3 regions of the Rheinheimera sp. KL1 genome follow, and region 1 is predicted to be linked to each of the others. Evidence: predicted binding sites of a transcription regulator. Region 1 holds the regulator's gene; each other region holds the start of a gene.

Region 1 (5,821 bases):
TAAAAGTGGAAACGCGCTACTCGCAATAACTTATGGGCCGTGTCTTCGTTGACTGTGGCATTTTCAATAATCTGCCGTACTGAGACGGCTTTACTGAAACGCACCAGGGTATGACGACCGGAAATCAACACAATAAACAGCTTGGCGAGCCAGCTTGGCGATTCAGATTCACCCAGCATAGACTTCACACTGTCTTCTTTACCCGGAGCGCGGCCCCAGAGCACTGAAACTGGAATAAGTTGCGCTGAAAAATTTGGGTCCCGCTGATGCGCCTGTAATAAAGCTAAACCTTGTTGCAAAGCATCGGTGGAAGCGCGACTGCCCCAAAGCACACGAGGTTGTTCGAGGAAAATAGTACGGGGTAAGGTGGTGTTGCCCAATTGCACTGGTGCCATAGGATCAGGCAAGCCTAACTTATGACAGATACGGGCTAAAGTGGCCAAATCGCTGGAGGAGGCGGTTCTGCTGATATAAAACACAGGCTGTTTGGGGTCCAGCGCCAGATTTTCTGCTACAGGTTCTGGCACTATTTTGCATCTGACCAAAGGCTTCAGTGGCCAATACAGCAGCTTTGCTAACCATGTCATTGGTTTTAACATATCAAATCCGTACTTATAAACAGCCGCTAGAATAGCATGGAAGGTCTTACCAGCAAAATGCTTGGCAGACTGCAAAAGGCTGTATATACTCACAGTATCCACTGTATAGGTATTCAGCATTATGCGTCCATTAACACCACGACAAGCCGAAATTTTGCAATTGCTTAAAGATTATCAGGCCGCCTCAGGTATGCCGCCAACACGAGCTGAAATTGCGACTCAGCTTGGGTTTAAGTCTGCCAATGCCGCGGAGGAGCATTTAAAAGCCCTGGCGAAAAAAGGTTTTATCGAAATGATGCCGGGCACCTCCCGTGGTATCCGTTTGGTTGAAGATGACGCTGCCAATGATGTGGAAGAAGAAGAGCCGGGTTTGCCATTGATTGGCAAAGTTGCGGCCGGTCAACCTATTCTGGCGGCAGAACATATCCAGCAGCGTTATCAGCTTGATGCCAGCTTGTTTAAACCTAATGCCGACTTTTTATTAAAAGTGCAGGGCATGAGTATGAAAGACATTGGTATTTTAGATGGTGACTTATTAGCCGTGCACAAAACCACTGAAGCCCGTCAGGGGCAGATTGTGGTCGCCAGAGTTGAAGATGAAGTCACAGTAAAGCGTTTTCGCCGTGAAGGACAGATGGTTTATCTGCACCCGGAAAACAGCGATTTTGATGTGATAAAAGTTGACTTAAGCCAACAGCATTTTGCCATTGAAGGCCTCGCCGTTGGTGTGATCCGCACCAGCAGTTGGTAAAAAATCTACCTGACTCAATAGTTTGCTAATACATCAAGCACTGGTACGACCATTCGGTTTTATCGGTGCTTTTTCATTTTTCGGGTTTACTTCTGTCTGTTCCTTGACTAATTGTTAGATGCAACTGATAGCAAAATATACAAATCAGTGCACCGGTTTTAGTTTTCTAAATCGGGATAATAATAAAAATGGCAATTGCGGACTAAAGACGAAGTTGGATGTGAAGTGTCTTTGAATCTGCAATTTGCTTTGTGCAAAGACAGAGGAGAAGTCACGTGGCGAAAACCAGTTATCTGTGTTGGTCGCTGCTAACCTTTTTGCTTGCGTTTTCGACGCAGTCTGCAGAAATGCCTTTGAACATGACTCAAGGGGTTACAGAAATCAGTCAGCAGGTTTACGGCCTGCATATGAAGATTTTTTACATTTGCTGTGCAATAGGGGTAGCGGTTTTTGGGGTGATGTTTTGGTCCATCATCCATCATCGTAAGTCGAAGGGCGTCGCGCCTGCCCAATTTCACGAGAGCACCAAAGTTGAGCTGCTTTGGACCGCTTTACCTGTGGTTATTCTGATTTTAATGGCGATACCCGCCACCCAAACCCTGATTGCAATGGAAGACACTTCTGAAGCTGATGTCACTATTTTAATCACCGGCTCACAGTGGAAGTGGCACTACAAATACATGGACCACAAAGTAGAGTATTACTCGTTGCTGGCCACACCCCGTAAACAAATCGAAAATAAACTCAAAAAGGGTGAAAACTACCTGTTGGAAGTTGACAGGCCTTTGGTGATCCCCACAGGCAAAAAAGTGCGCTTTTTAGTCACATCAGATGATGTGATCCATTCCTGGTGGGTACCTGCTTTTGCTGTGAAAAAAGATGCCAACCCTGGTTTTATTAATGAAGCCTGGACCAAAGTTGATTATCCAGGCATTTATCGCGGCCAGTGTGCTGAACTTTGCGGTAAAGATCACGGCTTTATGCCTGTAGTGGTCATTGCCAAAGAGCAAGCCGATTTTGATCAATGGATAGCTCAGGAAGCCGCCACTCAGGCTGCGGCTAAAGAAGAAGAACAAAAATTGCTGTCGATGAATATGAGCAAAGAAGAATTAATGGCTCTGGGTGAAAAAACCTATATGGGCTACTGCGCTGCCTGTCATCAGCCTACAGGCATGGGGATCCCCGGTGTGTTCCCTGCGCTTAAAGGCAGCAAAATGGCGCTGGAAGATTTACCTGCCCATATCGATATAGTATTGAATGGTAAAACTGGCACGGCCATGCAGGCGTTTGGTAAACAGCTGAGTTTAAGTGAAATTGCAGCAGTGGTTACCTATGAGCGCAATGCCTGGGACAACAATACAGGCGATCTGGTGCAAGCTGCCGACATCGCCAAAGCACAAAAACCATAGGGGGCGCAGATGAGTACTGTTACTACAGATCCACATGCTCATGCTGAGCATGAACATCATCACGGACCAGCCAAAGGCTTAAAACGCTGGCTTTATACCACCAACCATAAAGATATAGGCACTTTGTACCTGCTGTTTGCACTGACGATGTTTTTTATCGGCGGAGCTATGGCTATGGTGATCCGGGCCGAATTATTTCAGCCAGGACTGCAAATTGTTGAGCCGAACTTTTTTAATCAGATGACCACAGTGCATGGTCTGATTATGGTGTTTGGTGCTGTGATGCCTGCCTTTACTGGCCTTGCCAACTGGCTCATTCCTATGATGATAGGTGCGCCTGATATGGCGTTGCCGCGGATGAATAACTGGAGCTTCTGGATTTTACCTTTTGCATTTAGCATCCTGCTGTTGTCTTTATTTATGGAAGGTGGCGGCCCCAGTTTTGGCTGGACTTTTTATGCACCGCTATCCACCACCTATAGCAATGACAGCACTGCACTTTTTGTGTTCTCAGTTCATATCATGGGTATTTCATCCATTATGGGCGCTATCAACGTGATAGTGACCATTATGAATCTGCGCGCTCCAGGCATGACTTATATGAAAATGCCATTGTTTGTCTGGACCTGGTTTATTACGGCTTATCTGCTGATTGCTGTGATGCCTGTACTGGCTGGCGCCGTGACTATGGTGCTGACTGATAAGTATTTTGGCACCAGCTTCTTTGACGCGGGCCAGGGGGGGGCGATCCTGTATTGTTCCAGCATATTTTCTGGTTCTTCGGTCACCCCGAAGTGTATATCATGATATTACCTGCTTTTGGCATCATTTCAGCCATAGTGCCAACCTTTGCCCGTAAGCCTTTGTTTGGTTACGCCTCTATGGTGTACGCCACTGCCAGTATCGCCTTATTGTCCTTCTTAGTTTGGGCGCATCATATGTTCACCACCGGCATGCCGGTGTTTGCTGAGCTGTTTTTTATGTACTGCACCATGCTGATTGCAGTGCCGACTGGGGTGAAAGTCTTTAATTGGGTGGCCACTATGTGGCGGGGCGCCATGACCTTTGAAGTGCCTATGATGTTTGCCCTGGCCTTTATTGTACTTTTTACCATAGGAGGCTTCTCTGGCCTGATGCTGGCCATTACGCCTGCTGACTTTCAGTATCACGATACCTATTTTGTGGTAGCGCATTTCCATTATGTGTTAGTTACAGGCGCTATCTTCTCCATTATGGCGGCTGCCTATTACTGGCTGCCGAAATGGACAGGCCATATGTACGACGAAACCTTGGGGCAGTGGCATTTCTGGTGTTCGTTGATTTCCGTCAATGTACTGTTTTTCCCTATGCATTTTGTTGGCTTAGCCGGTATGCCACGACGGATCCCGGATTACGCACTGCAATTTGCTGACTTTAATGCACTTATTAGTATTGGTGGTTTTGCCTTTGGTTTATCCCAGTTGCTGTTTGTCGCTCTGGTGGTGAAGTGTATTAAAGGCGGCAAAAAAGCCACAGCTCAGGTGTGGGAGGGCGCTGAAGGACTGGAGTGGACTATCGCATCTCCTGCGCCTTATCACAGCTTTACTACACCACCCGAAATTAAGTAGGGGGCGTTATGGCACTGAAGCATCAACCTATAGTGGTTAAATTGTGTTTGCTGACCGCAGCCATGTTTGGTTTTGGTTATGCTTTAGTGCCTTTGTACGACGTGTTTTGTGATTTAACAGGCCTGAATGGTAAAACCTCGACTATGGCAGCGACGGCAGAAGCTGCTATACCGGATAAAAAACGCGAAGTGCTGGTGGAGTTTATTGCCCGTCCGAATAACAACATGCCCTGGGTATTTGAGCCTGTGGTACACAAACTTCGGGTGCATCCGGGCGAAATACACCGTATTGATTATCTGGCGCACAATGTCACAGGCCGGGCTATGACAGCTCAGGCTGTACCTTCGGTATCGCCGGGGCAAGCCGCTTTATATTTTAATAAAATGGAATGTTTCTGTTTTACCCAACAACATCTGACGGCAGGTCAGCAGTTACTCATGCCGTTGCAATTTTATGTCGATCCCGCACTACCGGAACAGTTCAGCACTATCACTTTGTCTTACACCTTGTATGAGGTAGACGCTGTCACCCCGGTCACTGCACAGACAGCAACAGGGGATAACAATGAGTGAAAAATACGAACATTATTACGTACCAGAGCAAAGCCCGTGGCCCATAGTGGGCGCAGTCGCCTTGTTTATGATTGCTTTTGGCGCTGGCAATTATGTGAATGAAGTCACCAAAGATCAGCCGGGTTATGGCGGCTACTTACTCCTGGCTGGTGTTGCCACTTTAATTTTTATGCTGGTGGGTTGGTTTCGTAATGTCATAGATGAGTCTATGAACGGCTTGTACAGCAGGCAACTCGACCGATCATTTCGTCAGGGTATGAGCTGGTTTATTTTCTCTGAAGTGATGTTTTTTGCTGCCTTTTTTGGCGCTTTATTCTACGCCCGGATGATCGCAATTCCGTGGCTGGATGGTGCCAGTAATAATGCCAGTACAGCAGCCGTATTGTGGCCGGCCTTTGAGGCAGCCTGGCCTTTGTTGAAAACTCCGGGAGGCACTGAAACTCAGGCTATGCCATGGCAAGGTTTACCTTTATATAACACTGTCATCTTATTGGTTTCTTCTGTGACTTTACATTTTGCCCATATGGGGCTGGAGCAAAATAAAAGAGGCCAACTGAAGCTGATGTTAGGACTTACTATCTTATTGGGGGCTTCATTTCTCTATTTGCAAGGTGTTGAATATGTGCATGCTTATCAGGATTTAGGTTTAAAACTAGACTCCGGTATTTACGGCAATACCTTCTTTTTACTGACAGGATTTCATGGTTTACATGTGACCTTAGGGGCCATATTTTTACTGGTGATGTTTTTACGTATTGTACTGAAAAACCATTTTACCGCTCATAAGCATTTTGCTTTTCAGGCTGCGGCCTGGTATTGGCATTTCGTTGATGTGGTTTGGTTATGTTTATTTATTTTTGTTTACGTGCTGTAAAGCAGCGGC
Region 2 (5,821 bases), on a different contig from region 1:
TGTTGGGATCCACTGATGAGCGCCTGCCGGGCTTTTTACCAGTTTCCAGTCATAGGCAAATAAGGTATCAAAATAGCTGTTGTCCCATTGGGTTGGTGTTGGAGTCCAGGCGCCTTCAATACCGCTGGTTGTGGTATGTACACCTTTACCTGTCCCAAAGGCGTTTTTCCAACCCAGCCCCATCTCTTCCAGTGGTGCAGCTTCAGGTTCAGGGCCTACCAAGGCCGCATCGCCGGCCCCATGGCACTTACCAAAGGTATGGCCACCCGCCACTAACGCGACAGTTTCTTCATCATTCATCGCCATACGGGCAAAGGTTTCGCGAATATCGCGTCCGGAAGCGACTGGATCAGGATTACCATTCGGACCTTCAGGGTTGACGTAAATCAGGCCCATTTGCACTGCCGCGAGCGGATTTTCTAATTCACGATCGCCAGAGTAGCGTTTATCGCCCAGCCACTCGGTCTCAACACCCCAGTAAATATCCTCTTCCGGAGCCCAGATATCCTCACGGCCGCCTGCAAAACCGAAGGTTTTAAAGCCCATCGATTCCAGTGCGCAGTTACCGGCCAGTATCATTAAATCGGCCCAGGACAATTGATTGCCGTATTTTTGCTTGATTGGCCATAATAAACGGCGGGCTTTATCCAGGTTGCCGTTATCCGGCCAGCTATTGAGCGGTGCAAAACGTTGTGAACCTGTGGATGCACCACCCCGGCCGTCGCTGGTGCGGTAAGTACCGGCACTGTGCCAGGCCATACGAATAAATAACGGGCCATAGTGACCATAATCTGCCGGCCACCAGTCTTGTGAATCGGTCATCAGGGCATACAGATCTTTTTTCACCTGGGCCAGGTCAAGTTTTTGAAAAGCTTCAGCGTAGTTAAAAGGCTGATCCATAGGATCAGACAAAGAAGAGTGTTGATGTAAAATATTTAAATTTAACTGATTCGGCCACCAGTCGCGATTCGAAGTGCCGCCGGCAGCCGACTTGGTCAAAGCGCCGTGCATCACAGGGCATTTGCCCTTGGTATTGTTATCCATCTGTAACTCCAATTGTTGCTGTTATGAGGGATTGCTCCCTTCGAATGGCGATAACTCTGCAATCGGAACCTGCACATCCTCGCATGTTATCGATCAATATCGTCTTTGTTCTGACACCTGAATTCAGAGCATGTGTCAGCTTATGTTGATGTGCTCTGTCATCACAGACTGTGGTACTCAACAGCAGTCTACCTGATCCAAACCTTAAGCTTTAATGAAAAAATTCAATGCCTTAAATCTGTATTTCAGATACTACAGAGTGAGAATTAAGCATAGAGTTCCCATAAAAGTAGCTTAAGAGCCAGCGATGACAAATAAATTACGACAGAACCGGAGGATAGATTGTTGAAAGGTACCAATGAGCAACAAAAATGATACAGAGCCAAAGTGGTCGATACAGCATAAAAAAAACGCGCTTAGCAGCAATCTAAGCGCGTTAAAGGGGTTACGTTTATCAACAACAAGAACTCAGTAATAAAAGTTCTTCTGCAACAGGCTCAGCATCGCCTGCCCCAGTTTCAAACTATTATTTCGTATAAACAGCGCCGCTCAAGTTTAACGCGCGACCTATCTGAGCTAAAAACCGATTGATCCGACGCACCAGCAGCAGAGAAGATACGCTACGCTCTGTCGTGCTCACGTTAGATTTTTCTACTGTGGTATTGATACTGTTCATGTTCAACCTCGTTAATTCTGAGAAAGTGTTCATCCGAAAACGTGGTTATTATGCTGTAAATTTAACCAACTCACTAACGAGATAATTTATAGCCTAGACATTAGTTTTTCTAATACAAAAACACCAACCTCGCCATAACTAATTCAGCTTGCTTTCATATTCACCATTCATAAAAAATACATACAACCAATAAAAATGCTGTAAAAGCAGTTAATTATGCATTTTTAATTATTCAGCCCCAACAAAAAAGGCATAAACCATTTATAGTTATGCCTTTTCAAAGAGATTTATTTAATTAGCTGTTCTAATAAAAAACCAAAGGGACAAGCGAGTGAGAAACTTAAGCGACTGCTGAAAACTTAAGCAGCCAGTTCATCTGCTGCTTGTGTCACTTCGGTTAGTACAACGGCCGTTTTAGCAGCATCTGTCGTATCCTGCTCTTTACCCTTGTCTTTGGCCTGATCTTTGTCTGCAACTGATGCTTTAGTGTGTTTGGTTTTCTGATTCAGCGTTTGGATCACCAGCTCTTTTTGCTGAGCTAAATACAGCGCCAGATCTTCACGTTGTTGCTCATCCGGGATTAACTCACTTTGCCCCAGCATTACAAAGAGTTCATCAGCAATATCCAGCATCCGGTCATAGGCGTCTGCTTCGGGCTTTGAACTAAAGGTCATTTTTTCTACTCCAGCGCGCTCTACAATGTATTTAATAATAACGGCCATAAATCCTCCTGCGTTTGATACTGAACATTTATACAGCAACCACTGTTTATTTGTCCAGTATTTTTTATAAAAATACGCATCGCCTCTTTCCTGCTTTTGCCGTAGCATAAAGTAATGATTTAAAGTAAAAATTTCAGGCTAGTGTCAGAAGGATTTTGTATGCAGCATCTGTGGGCCGAACGCCGTCTTGCCGAACAGAGTCAAAGACCAAACGATCACCGTTCCCCCTGGCAAAGAGACAGAGCCCGAATTCTGCACTCTGCCGCTTTTCGCCGCTTGCAGGCGAAAACCCAAATCATGGGCATAGGCCAGAATGACTTCTACCGCACTCGTCTGACTCACTCTTTAGAGGCGGCTCAAATAGGCACAGCGTTAGTGGCTCAGTTAAGTTATCAGCAAGAAGACCCTCTACTTCGGGCCTTACTGGCGCAAGACAGCCTGATGGAGGCCTTGTGTCTGGCGCATGATTTAGGTCACCCTCCTTTTGGAAGAAAATTTTAGGAAGTGACTGAAAACGTATTCAAAGGAAGAGCATCAACTCTTAACTCATTATATCACAAGGGATTAAAATTTCAACACCTAAAATTATCACATACGGTTTTTCGCATACAAATTTAGATCGGTAACAATTTCACATTGAATAATTGAAGAGCTTACAGAAATTGAGTTCTTAACGTGACAACTCATCCAAACTAGCAAGACAGTTTTGTTCAAATAATTCCATAAAGATCTGTACCTCTGGCATGTCTTTTTTAAAGACTTCAATCATCGCGGACAACCTTTTCTCGACTGTGATAAATTCTGGATTGTGAAATTTTAATTCGTCGCAAGCCTTAAAGTACGCAGTCAATACATCAGCGGCTTTTACCAGCTTTTTGTACTCTTTATCCACCTTTTGTTGAACAAGAAGCTCGTTAAAAAGCGGTTGTAATTTTTCAGGTAATGACTTTAAACACTCAATTTCAGCCAGTTCTTCAATTTTCTTGAACTCTGCGGTCAATGCTGGCGAACTATACTTTGTTACATGATTTATGTCTTGAAGCTTTGTTTCCGAAACTTCGTGATACAGAGCAATTGTGGCTGCCTTCTCCGGGTTAATGTTTCCGCCGCAATACACATTTTTTACAGTCGCTAACAAGTGCGCTATAACAGCAACTTGATGGCTATGTTCGGCTACATTTTCTTCTTTCACCAAGTGCATTGGCGACCAACGCTTTATAAGGTTCATACGAAGAATCCACGCCAAAAATGAACTGTTTTTCATAACTGATATCCCTTATTTAATAAATATTTTTAACTTTCCATACTATATTGTTAATTCATTGATATGTCTCTTGTCGTGCGAATGTCTTATTTCTGAACTGATCACACATACGTGCTCATCGTCAAAATAGAAAAATTAATATTCAACCGTGGTGCAATCAATCAACTTTTATATTCCAAATTTTCTTTTTGATGGCTATTATTTCTTCAGCACTCACTTAGATGTGTTGGTTACAACGATAAATGAGCATTTTGCGAATACCACCATCTGGATTGTCTGCTGGATAACTATAAATTTCAGTACTTACGTCAACAGCTCTGTTGCTGCATATTGAACACTTTTCGCTGAATTTTATTGTCACCAGTTTACTCTAGCTATGTTCAAGATTTCTGGGGCAGAGGCTGCCTTTAATTCACTTTTGCAAATCGCAACAATGGCGATGGGATGAATCTGCCATTTCGTAAGCGAAATGTGTGCTAATGTATAGTCTTTCCGCACCAGAAAATCACTCTTCACTAACGATGTGGCATTGAATATCACCTAAAACTGAAACGCAGTGTAAATTATTTTATCGTCACCTGACCGTTCATTAGCATTGGTAAAAGCCAGTCATGGAGGATTTTTAGCTTTTGGTTTTCATTAGCATTAACGGAGATTTTTTTATAAATAAAGCCTGCTTTTTCCTCGAATTTTTCAAGCAACATCTTGGTCGGTAATACTATTGGACACCTATTTATATGGGCTCCTGTGAGATTATTTATATTCGTGCCAAGACACTGATTTTTTATGTAGGCTCGAAACCAATTGGATTGTAGAAAAGTATTAACAAAGGACATACAGCTTTCATTAGGGACTACTTTTGAGCAAAATGCACCAAAGGCCATAGGTTCCTCGAAGTAGTAAATTCCATTTTTTCCAACATGCTCTTTGCTTCCGCTTGACATTACAATGATTGTTTCATGCGCCCTAATTACTTGAGAGTTACTTACGAGTGATGCTGGTACATAAACTAAATCTTCAATGTCAACTATATTCCCTGTGACATTTGTTGCGCGTAGGATACCTATTGCCTTTTCGTTTGCATTCTCCATTGTATCTTCTTTGCCATATGTGACTCCTCGCTCTAATTTAATTAAATTTCCGAGAATCGATTCACTCCAGCCCTCCGGAATCTCCCGCTTTAGGATTGGGTTATAAACCATTTTTCCACCAGAGGTTTTGTAGGGTTTTCCGTTAGCGTCGGGGAAGTCAAACTGCACAAACCAATAGTCGTAAAGGGTTTTGACCATGGCTTCTAACTCTGTATTAATACGGTTATTGAGTTCTATTTTGTCTTCAACAGCTGAAAGTACATCTGCAACTTTCACCTGTTCAGGCTTCTCTGGACCATGAAAGGGTATGCTGGATAAAATACCGGTGTTCAAGTTTGGCATTGTTGCGCCAACAGCTTGACTGACTATCCAACTTTTTATTTTCGACGTACTGAGGTAATAAGTTAAAAATCTCGCATCGAACTTATTTCCCGGTCGGAGTAATAAGCAACCAGTACCGCAGAAGTAACCCTCTTCGCTTTTTCTGATCAGTGCTTTTTGTGTAACATCGCCTCTTCGACTGTAAACTATGTCATTTTCTTTAACGATATATTTAGAAAGGCGTTTTGCATCAGCTTCTGTTATAAATGCGATGTTTGAAAGATCAACTCTGTTGTTTTTCATGTTTGCTGGCATGATGCAAGGAACGCCTTGCGGTACATAGTCAGAAGCATGAAGTTGGCTTCCAAATGGACCTGTATGTATTTTCCCTCCGCCAGAGCTTACCAAACTGCCAAGCTTTCCATTCAGTGCGTTAGTCATATTTCAAACCCGCCAACTGTTTCATAATTTCAGCGTCCAGTTCGCGAGAGTGGCTAAACAGGCATTCCAAATTTCTGTTAAAGCCCTGTATTTTCTCGGCGAACTGCTTTGGAGTAATGTCCACATACTCGACTTTGATATCGAAGTATTGGCCTGCACTTAGCGAATAGTTTTTGGCTTGAATCTCTTCATAGCTGACAGTAACGGAGAAATCCTCTAATACCTTTTTAGCATTGAAGGTATCAATAATACACTGTTCTTC
Region 3 (5,821 bases), on a different contig from region 1:
ACAAAGCCAGCATGGGGCTTAGTTTCAGTACTAAACCGCAGTTGGGCTGCAGTGCTATATCAGCGCAGTATTGATACAACAGTTGAGCTAACTGCTGTAGTTGCTGCTGTTCTTGTGCAGCGTTGTGTGGGATCAGTTGTAATTGGTGGCATAAAGCTGCGGCTGAAGCCAGGCCCATGCCCAAAGTTAAACCCGCCTGCCTGGCTGCAGAGTTGAGTTGCAGCAACTGATGGTCAGCGCCTACTATCGCTAGCGGAGCTGTTAAATCCAGATGATGACTCTTGCCTTTGTCTGATAAGGTTTTAGTTGCAGGCGTGTTTGAGTGCAGCACGAGCAACTTATCCAGCTGCAATTGCGGGAAATATAAATACAACCAAAACTCCATCTGGGCAGACATACTGCTAGCCTCAGCTGACTCTGGATAAAGGTGGCTTGGAATACTGCTTTTGCTGTAACTCCGGCTTAATAAACTGCGGATACAGCTCTGCCCATGGCAACACGACTTCCTGCTGTTGCCAGCCACCTTTACGTTTCAGAATACGGATCTGTAAGCCAGTCTTTACCGGAGTCAGCTGTAAACTTAAAGCCCAGGGTAAAAGTTGTTGTTCAGCCATAGCTGGGCGGAAAAAATACAACTGGCTTTGGCCTTGTGCTGCAGCTAACTGCAAACGTTTCAACTGGGTTAAATTTAAGTTGTTTTGCCACAGCAGCACATCGGTACAACTGCCACTTTTTAAGCACAGCTCTGCCGCCCAGAGCGCATCAGCAGAGCGGGGTGCATTCAATTGCAAGACCTGATGCAAAGGCCGCTTTTGTTGTAGTAAGTATTCAGCACAAAGTGCTGCAGGTGGATTGATCCAAACTTGCAGCAGATCCGATCCGGATTGTCCCAGCGCTTTTGAGATCAATTGCAGTTCAGCACAAGCGCCATGGCTTTGTAACTCAACCACGTTATGCTGTGGCCAGCCACCGCCCAGAAGCTGATCCAAAGCGGGAAAACCTGTGCTTTGGCAGTGCTCATAAGGCGCTTCGGTCTGATTCGCATGCCAGATCAGTTGTCTGTTCTGGAGCTGTTGCAGCAGTGCATTCATGATTTTTATCTCAAAATACTGTATATAAAAACAGTATAAAAGATCTGGTTTGGATCGCAAGGGTAAAGTCAGAGTTTTCTGATCTTTTGCTTTGGGTCGATCAGGGCCCTGGACTTATGTTAATGTGCGCGACTTTTCCGCCCCTCTTTATCTAAATTGCTTTGCGCTAGGGCGCTGATCTGACTTAGGGTACTGTTATGACTGAAACCTCTAAATTTACCGCCAAAACCTGGATTTTGATCCTGAGTTTAGTGCTACTCGCTCTGACTTTACGGCCTTCTATGGCCTCTATCGGACCTTTATTACCTTTGATGCAACCAGAATTGCATCTGTCTTTTACTCAGGCTTCGTTACTGACTATGTTGCCTGTACTGGCGATGGGCTTAGGCATCTTTTTTGCGCATCAGTTGGCGATATGGTTTGGCTCTTATCAGGTGGTGTTCTGGGCCTCTATTGCTATAGCCGCTGCTACAGCGCAGCGTTATTGGGCTGTAGCAGCTTTAGATTTAACTCTAAGTGCGATAGTGGCGGGTTTAGGGATTGCCATGGTACAGGCTGTGGTGCCTGGCGTGATTAAACAAAAATTCGGTACCAAAGCGCCTTTAGTGATGGGCTGGTATATCTCCGCCATTATTGCCGGTGCGGCTTTAACAGCCTCTTTAGCAGCGTTTTGGGCCGATTGGGCACAGAGTTGGCGGGTGGCTTTATCCGGTTGGGTGGTTTTATCTGTAGTGGCTTTGCTGTTGTGGTTTTCACAGAAAAACGTTATTGAAAATTTGCCTGTGGTGCAATCGCCACAAAAACCTCTGGGTTTTGCCAACTACGGCCGGGCCTGGACCTTAGCGATGTTTTTTGGTTTGGTCACTTGTGCTTTTACCTGTGTGTTGGCCTGGTTACCTGCGTATTATGTCGAGCAGGGCTGGAGTGAACAAAAAAGTGGCTTGCTGCTGGGATTGTTGCTGTGCATGGAGGTCGTGTCGGGTTTTATCAGCCCGTGGCTGGCTAGTCGTAAAGCCGACCGTCGTGCTGTATTACTGGTACTTTTAGTCCTGATGGCGACAGGCTTTTCCGGTTTAGTGATAGCACCTACGCTGGGTTTAGTTTGGGCTTCGCTGTTAGGTTTAGGTATTGGTGGGTTGTTTCCTTTGTCTTTAATTGTCTCTATGGATCATCAACACCAACCTGCCTCTGCCGCCAGTCTGACGGCTTTTGTACAGGGTATAGGCTATACGCTGGCGGCTTTTTCGCCGCTGATTGCTGGTTTTATCCGTGACTTTAGCCAAAGCTTTAGTATCAGTTGGTTATTATTAGCCGCCATTGCAGTGCTTCTGATGGCAATGGCGACACGTTTTAACCCGGCGTTTTACAACACAAAATTTCAATAGGCTTTTTTAGGGAGTCGACCATGCAAGCCAATCTGATGTTATTACTGGCCGCGGCGATCTGGGGTTTAGGTTTTGTTGCCCAGCGTTTGGGTATGGAGCATTTAGGGCCTTATTCCTTTAACGGCCTACGCTTTTTGATTGGCGCTTTGAGTTTATTGCCTTTGATCTGGTGGTATCAACGTCAGGGTAAATTGCAGCAGGTCGACTGGAAACTGTTGTTATGGGGCGCTGTGCCTGTTGGGGTTTTACTTTTTATTGCCGCATCACTGCAACAGGTTGGACTTTTATATACGACTGCTGCCAACGCAGGTTTTATTACCGGGCTTTACATAGTGCTGGTGCCGCTGTTGGGGATTTTCCTGAAGCATAAAATCAGTGGCAATATCTGGCTCGGTTGCGCTATTGCTGTCTCAGGTTTGTATATATTGAGTGTTGGTGATAATTTTTCAGTAAATTTCGGCGATTTATTGCAGCTGATAGGCGCATTGTTCTGGGCTGCCCACTTACTGACTATTGACCACTACAGCAAAAAAGTGCCGCCAATTTTATTAGCTTGTCTGCAATTTGTGGTCTGCGGTGTTTTGAGCATGCTGGTGGCTTTTAGCATCGAAACACCCACAGTCACTAATGCATTATTGGCCTGGAAGTCAGTGCTTTATGCGGGTGTGGTGTCAGTGGGTATAGCCTATACCTTACAAGTGATGGCACAAAAACATGCTCATCCGGCTCATGCGGCTATTATTTTAAGCTTAGAAACTGTGTTTGCCGCTATAGGTGGAGTCTGGCTGTTAGGTGAAGAGCTAAGCAGCAGGGCGCTGACAGGCTGTGGTCTGATGCTGCTGGGGATGTTAGTGTCGCAATTGCCACTGCGCTGGTTGTTGCGTTCTAAGGCTTTTACTTAGGAAGCAGGTGATGACCAAACCAGAGTTGCAGCAGCATTACCAAGCCTTGTGGCAACAGTCTTTAGTTAAATTTGAACAACAGCAGTTTGAGACTGACGCTCTGTTAACAGCCAGAGAGGATAGCCGTTATGGCGTCACTTTGCTGGCCCGTCCTTCTGAGCAGGTAAAACAACAAGTCCAGCATCATCTGGCAGAGCTGATGCAGCTGGAGCCACAACAGTATTATTATCCGGCTTCAGATTTACACTTAACGGTCTTATCGCTGATTTCCTGCTATGCAGGTTTTGCTTTATCGCAGATAGATACAGCGGCTTATGTTGAATTAGTCAAAGAGGTGATAGCGGATACAGGCCCGTTCCGGTTGGATTTTCAGGGGATCACCGCATCGCCTTCTTGTGTGCTGGTGCAGGGCTTTTTTGATGATCAAAAGCTCAATCAGTTAAGAGCAAAGCTGCGCTCTGCCTTTGGGCAATCGACTTTGCAGCATTCCATTGACCAGCGTTATGCCCTTCAAACTGCTCATATGACAGTATTACGTTTCACCCAACAGCCTGCTAACCCCGTGCTGTTTCTGCAGAAAATCAAAGCCTTAACTTCAGTGGATTTTGGTTCTTGTCTGATAGATGAGTTGGAACTGGTAGGTAATGACTGGTATCAGCGGCAACAAAATACTGTACTGATCAAACGCTTGCGGCTAGGCTGATTTTATTCAAAGCACGACAAAGTTGTTGTTATTGTTATGTCTGATCTACTTCACGTCATTCTACTCACTTTGGCTACAGGGCTTGCTATGCCTTTAGGGGCTGTGCTGGCTAAGTTTGAGCATATTCAGTCGGACTGGCTGGAACAGGAGTTCAGACACAGCATTATGGCTTTTGGTGCCGGCGCCTTGTTATCCGCTATTGCTTTAGTGCTGGTTCCCGAAGGCATGAAGGTGCTTTCACCAGTGGCGGCTTGTAGCTGGTTTATCTGTGGTGCTGTTGTTTTTATGTTGCTGGATATTTGGCTGAGCAAAAATCAAACCTCTGCCAGTCAACTGATGGCTATGCTGGCAGATTTTTTACCTGAATCTCTGGCTTTAGGCGCAGCTATTGCGGCTGGAGGTTCACAGGCTTTATTACTGGGCGCTTTAATTGCGCTACAAAATATCCCGGAAGGTTTTAACGCTTACCGTGAACTCAGGCAATTTTCGACTTATTCAGGTTGGGTCCTAGTAGCAAGCTTTACAGCTATGGCATGTTTTGGCCCACTCGCTGGATTAGTTGGTTATTTCTGGCTGGCTGAATCACCAGCTCTGGTAGCTATGATTATGTTGTTTGCCGCTGGTGGTATTTTGTATTCGCTGTTTCAGGATATAGCGCCACAGGTCAGGTTAGAGCAACACTGGGCACCACCTATGGGCGCCATTGCAGGCTTTGTTACTGGTATGCTGGGTTATATGTATCACTAATACTGCAGTTTAAACAACAACTCAGCCAAATCAGGTTGCCACCAAAAATCTTTAGCAACCCGTCCATTTCTTACTATCACACCTTCGGCCAGCAGTAATTGTTGTTGTGCCAAAGCCTGGGGTGTACCTGCTGCAAACGCCAACTGACCGCCAGAGCGCATCACTCTGTACCAGGGCAGTTGCAGCTCATCCGGTGCTAAGCCCAGCGTTTTTCCGACTAAGCGGGCACGGCCAGGCAAGCCAGCTAAATCGGCAATTTGACCATAACTGGCAATTTTTCCGGCCGGAATTTGTAACACCGTTTGCCAGATTTTTTGTTGTTTGGATGGCGTTTGTTCAGGCATGGCTGCAGATCTGTCATTATTTTTTTAAGGACAATGCTACAATGCCGCCGCCTTTTTTGCCGGAGTTTTTTATGTTTACCACAATTGACGGTATTCGGCTGCGTATACCTACCGAAGAACCTGTTGCGCCAGAAAGCAGCGATTGCTGTGGCAGCGGCAGCTGCTGTCCTTGTGTCTGGGATTATTACCGTGCAGAGCAAAAAGCCTGGCAGGTACAAAAAGAACAAGAGCAAAAACAACTGCAAGAGCAAGAGTAAGAGCCATTTTGCTGGCCCTTACTCCGTTGTCCGCTTAATAAGCTTTATTGACCACAGTACGGCCTATAGGGGCCAGACTTAAAGTGGCCAGCTTTAAGTGAGCTAAGCCAAACGGAATGCCGATGATGGTGACAAAACAGGCCACAGCATGAATTAAATGCCCCAGGGCCAGCCAAAATCCGGCAAACACAAACCAAATCACGTTACCGACAAAACCTAGTGGTCCAGTGCCAATATCGGAAATGCGGTTCAGGCGCTCGCGGTTGACATGCTCGTTACCAAAAGGCCAGAACGCCATTTCACCAATGACAAAACAGGCGCGACCAAAAGGAATAAATACAATACTTAAAAAGCAGAGTAAACCAATACACCACCAGGCCAGCCCCATTAAA

Evidence for each region. The regulator LexA, encoded in region 1, represses DNA repair genes until DNA is damaged. The targets are predictions, from matches to a motif close to TACTGTNNATATNNACAGTA.
Region 2: a site for LexA is predicted at 2,461-2,480, ahead of WH43_RS04390 (YebG family protein). Genes of this name have one in related genera too.
Region 3: a site for LexA is predicted at 1,108-1,127, ahead of imuA (translesion DNA synthesis-associated protein ImuA). Genes of this name have one in related genera too.

The regions. Positions count from the first base shown of each region.
Region 1 is NZ_LAMX01000009.1:55,818-61,638, reverse strand. Features, by position in the region: gene plsB (glycerol-3-phosphate 1-O-acyltransferase PlsB) at 1-599, opposite strand, end outside; gene lexA (transcriptional repressor LexA) at 721-1,350, shown strand; gene coxB (cytochrome c oxidase subunit II) at 1,626-2,759, shown strand; partial or broken gene ctaD (cytochrome c oxidase subunit I) at 2,769-4,366, shown strand; gene WH43_RS03845 (cytochrome c oxidase assembly protein) at 4,375-4,938, shown strand; gene WH43_RS03840 (cytochrome c oxidase subunit 3) at 4,931-5,812, shown strand.
Region 2 is NZ_LAMX01000010.1:16,524-22,344, reverse strand. Features, by position in the region: gene katG (catalase/peroxidase HPI) at 1-1,044, opposite strand, end outside; gene WH43_RS04390 (YebG family protein) at 2,080-2,442, opposite strand; gene WH43_RS04385 (HD domain-containing protein) at 2,602-2,943, shown strand; gene yfbR (5'-deoxynucleotidase) at 3,113-3,706, opposite strand; gene WH43_RS04375 (restriction endonuclease subunit S) at 4,270-5,559, opposite strand; gene WH43_RS04370 (HsdM family class I SAM-dependent methyltransferase) at 5,552-5,821, opposite strand, start outside.
Region 3 is NZ_LAMX01000007.1:6,146-11,966, reverse strand. Features, by position in the region: gene WH43_RS02860 (Y-family DNA polymerase) at 1-397, opposite strand, end outside; gene imuA (translesion DNA synthesis-associated protein ImuA) at 408-1,091, opposite strand; gene WH43_RS02850 (MFS transporter) at 1,289-2,476, shown strand; gene WH43_RS02845 (DMT family transporter) at 2,497-3,378, shown strand; gene WH43_RS02840 (2'-5' RNA ligase family protein) at 3,389-4,081, shown strand; gene WH43_RS02835 (ZIP family metal transporter) at 4,118-4,828, shown strand; gene WH43_RS02830 (MGMT family protein) at 4,825-5,172, opposite strand; gene WH43_RS02825 (oxidoreductase-like domain-containing protein) at 5,244-5,429, shown strand; gene WH43_RS02820 (YccF domain-containing protein) at 5,464-5,821, opposite strand, start outside.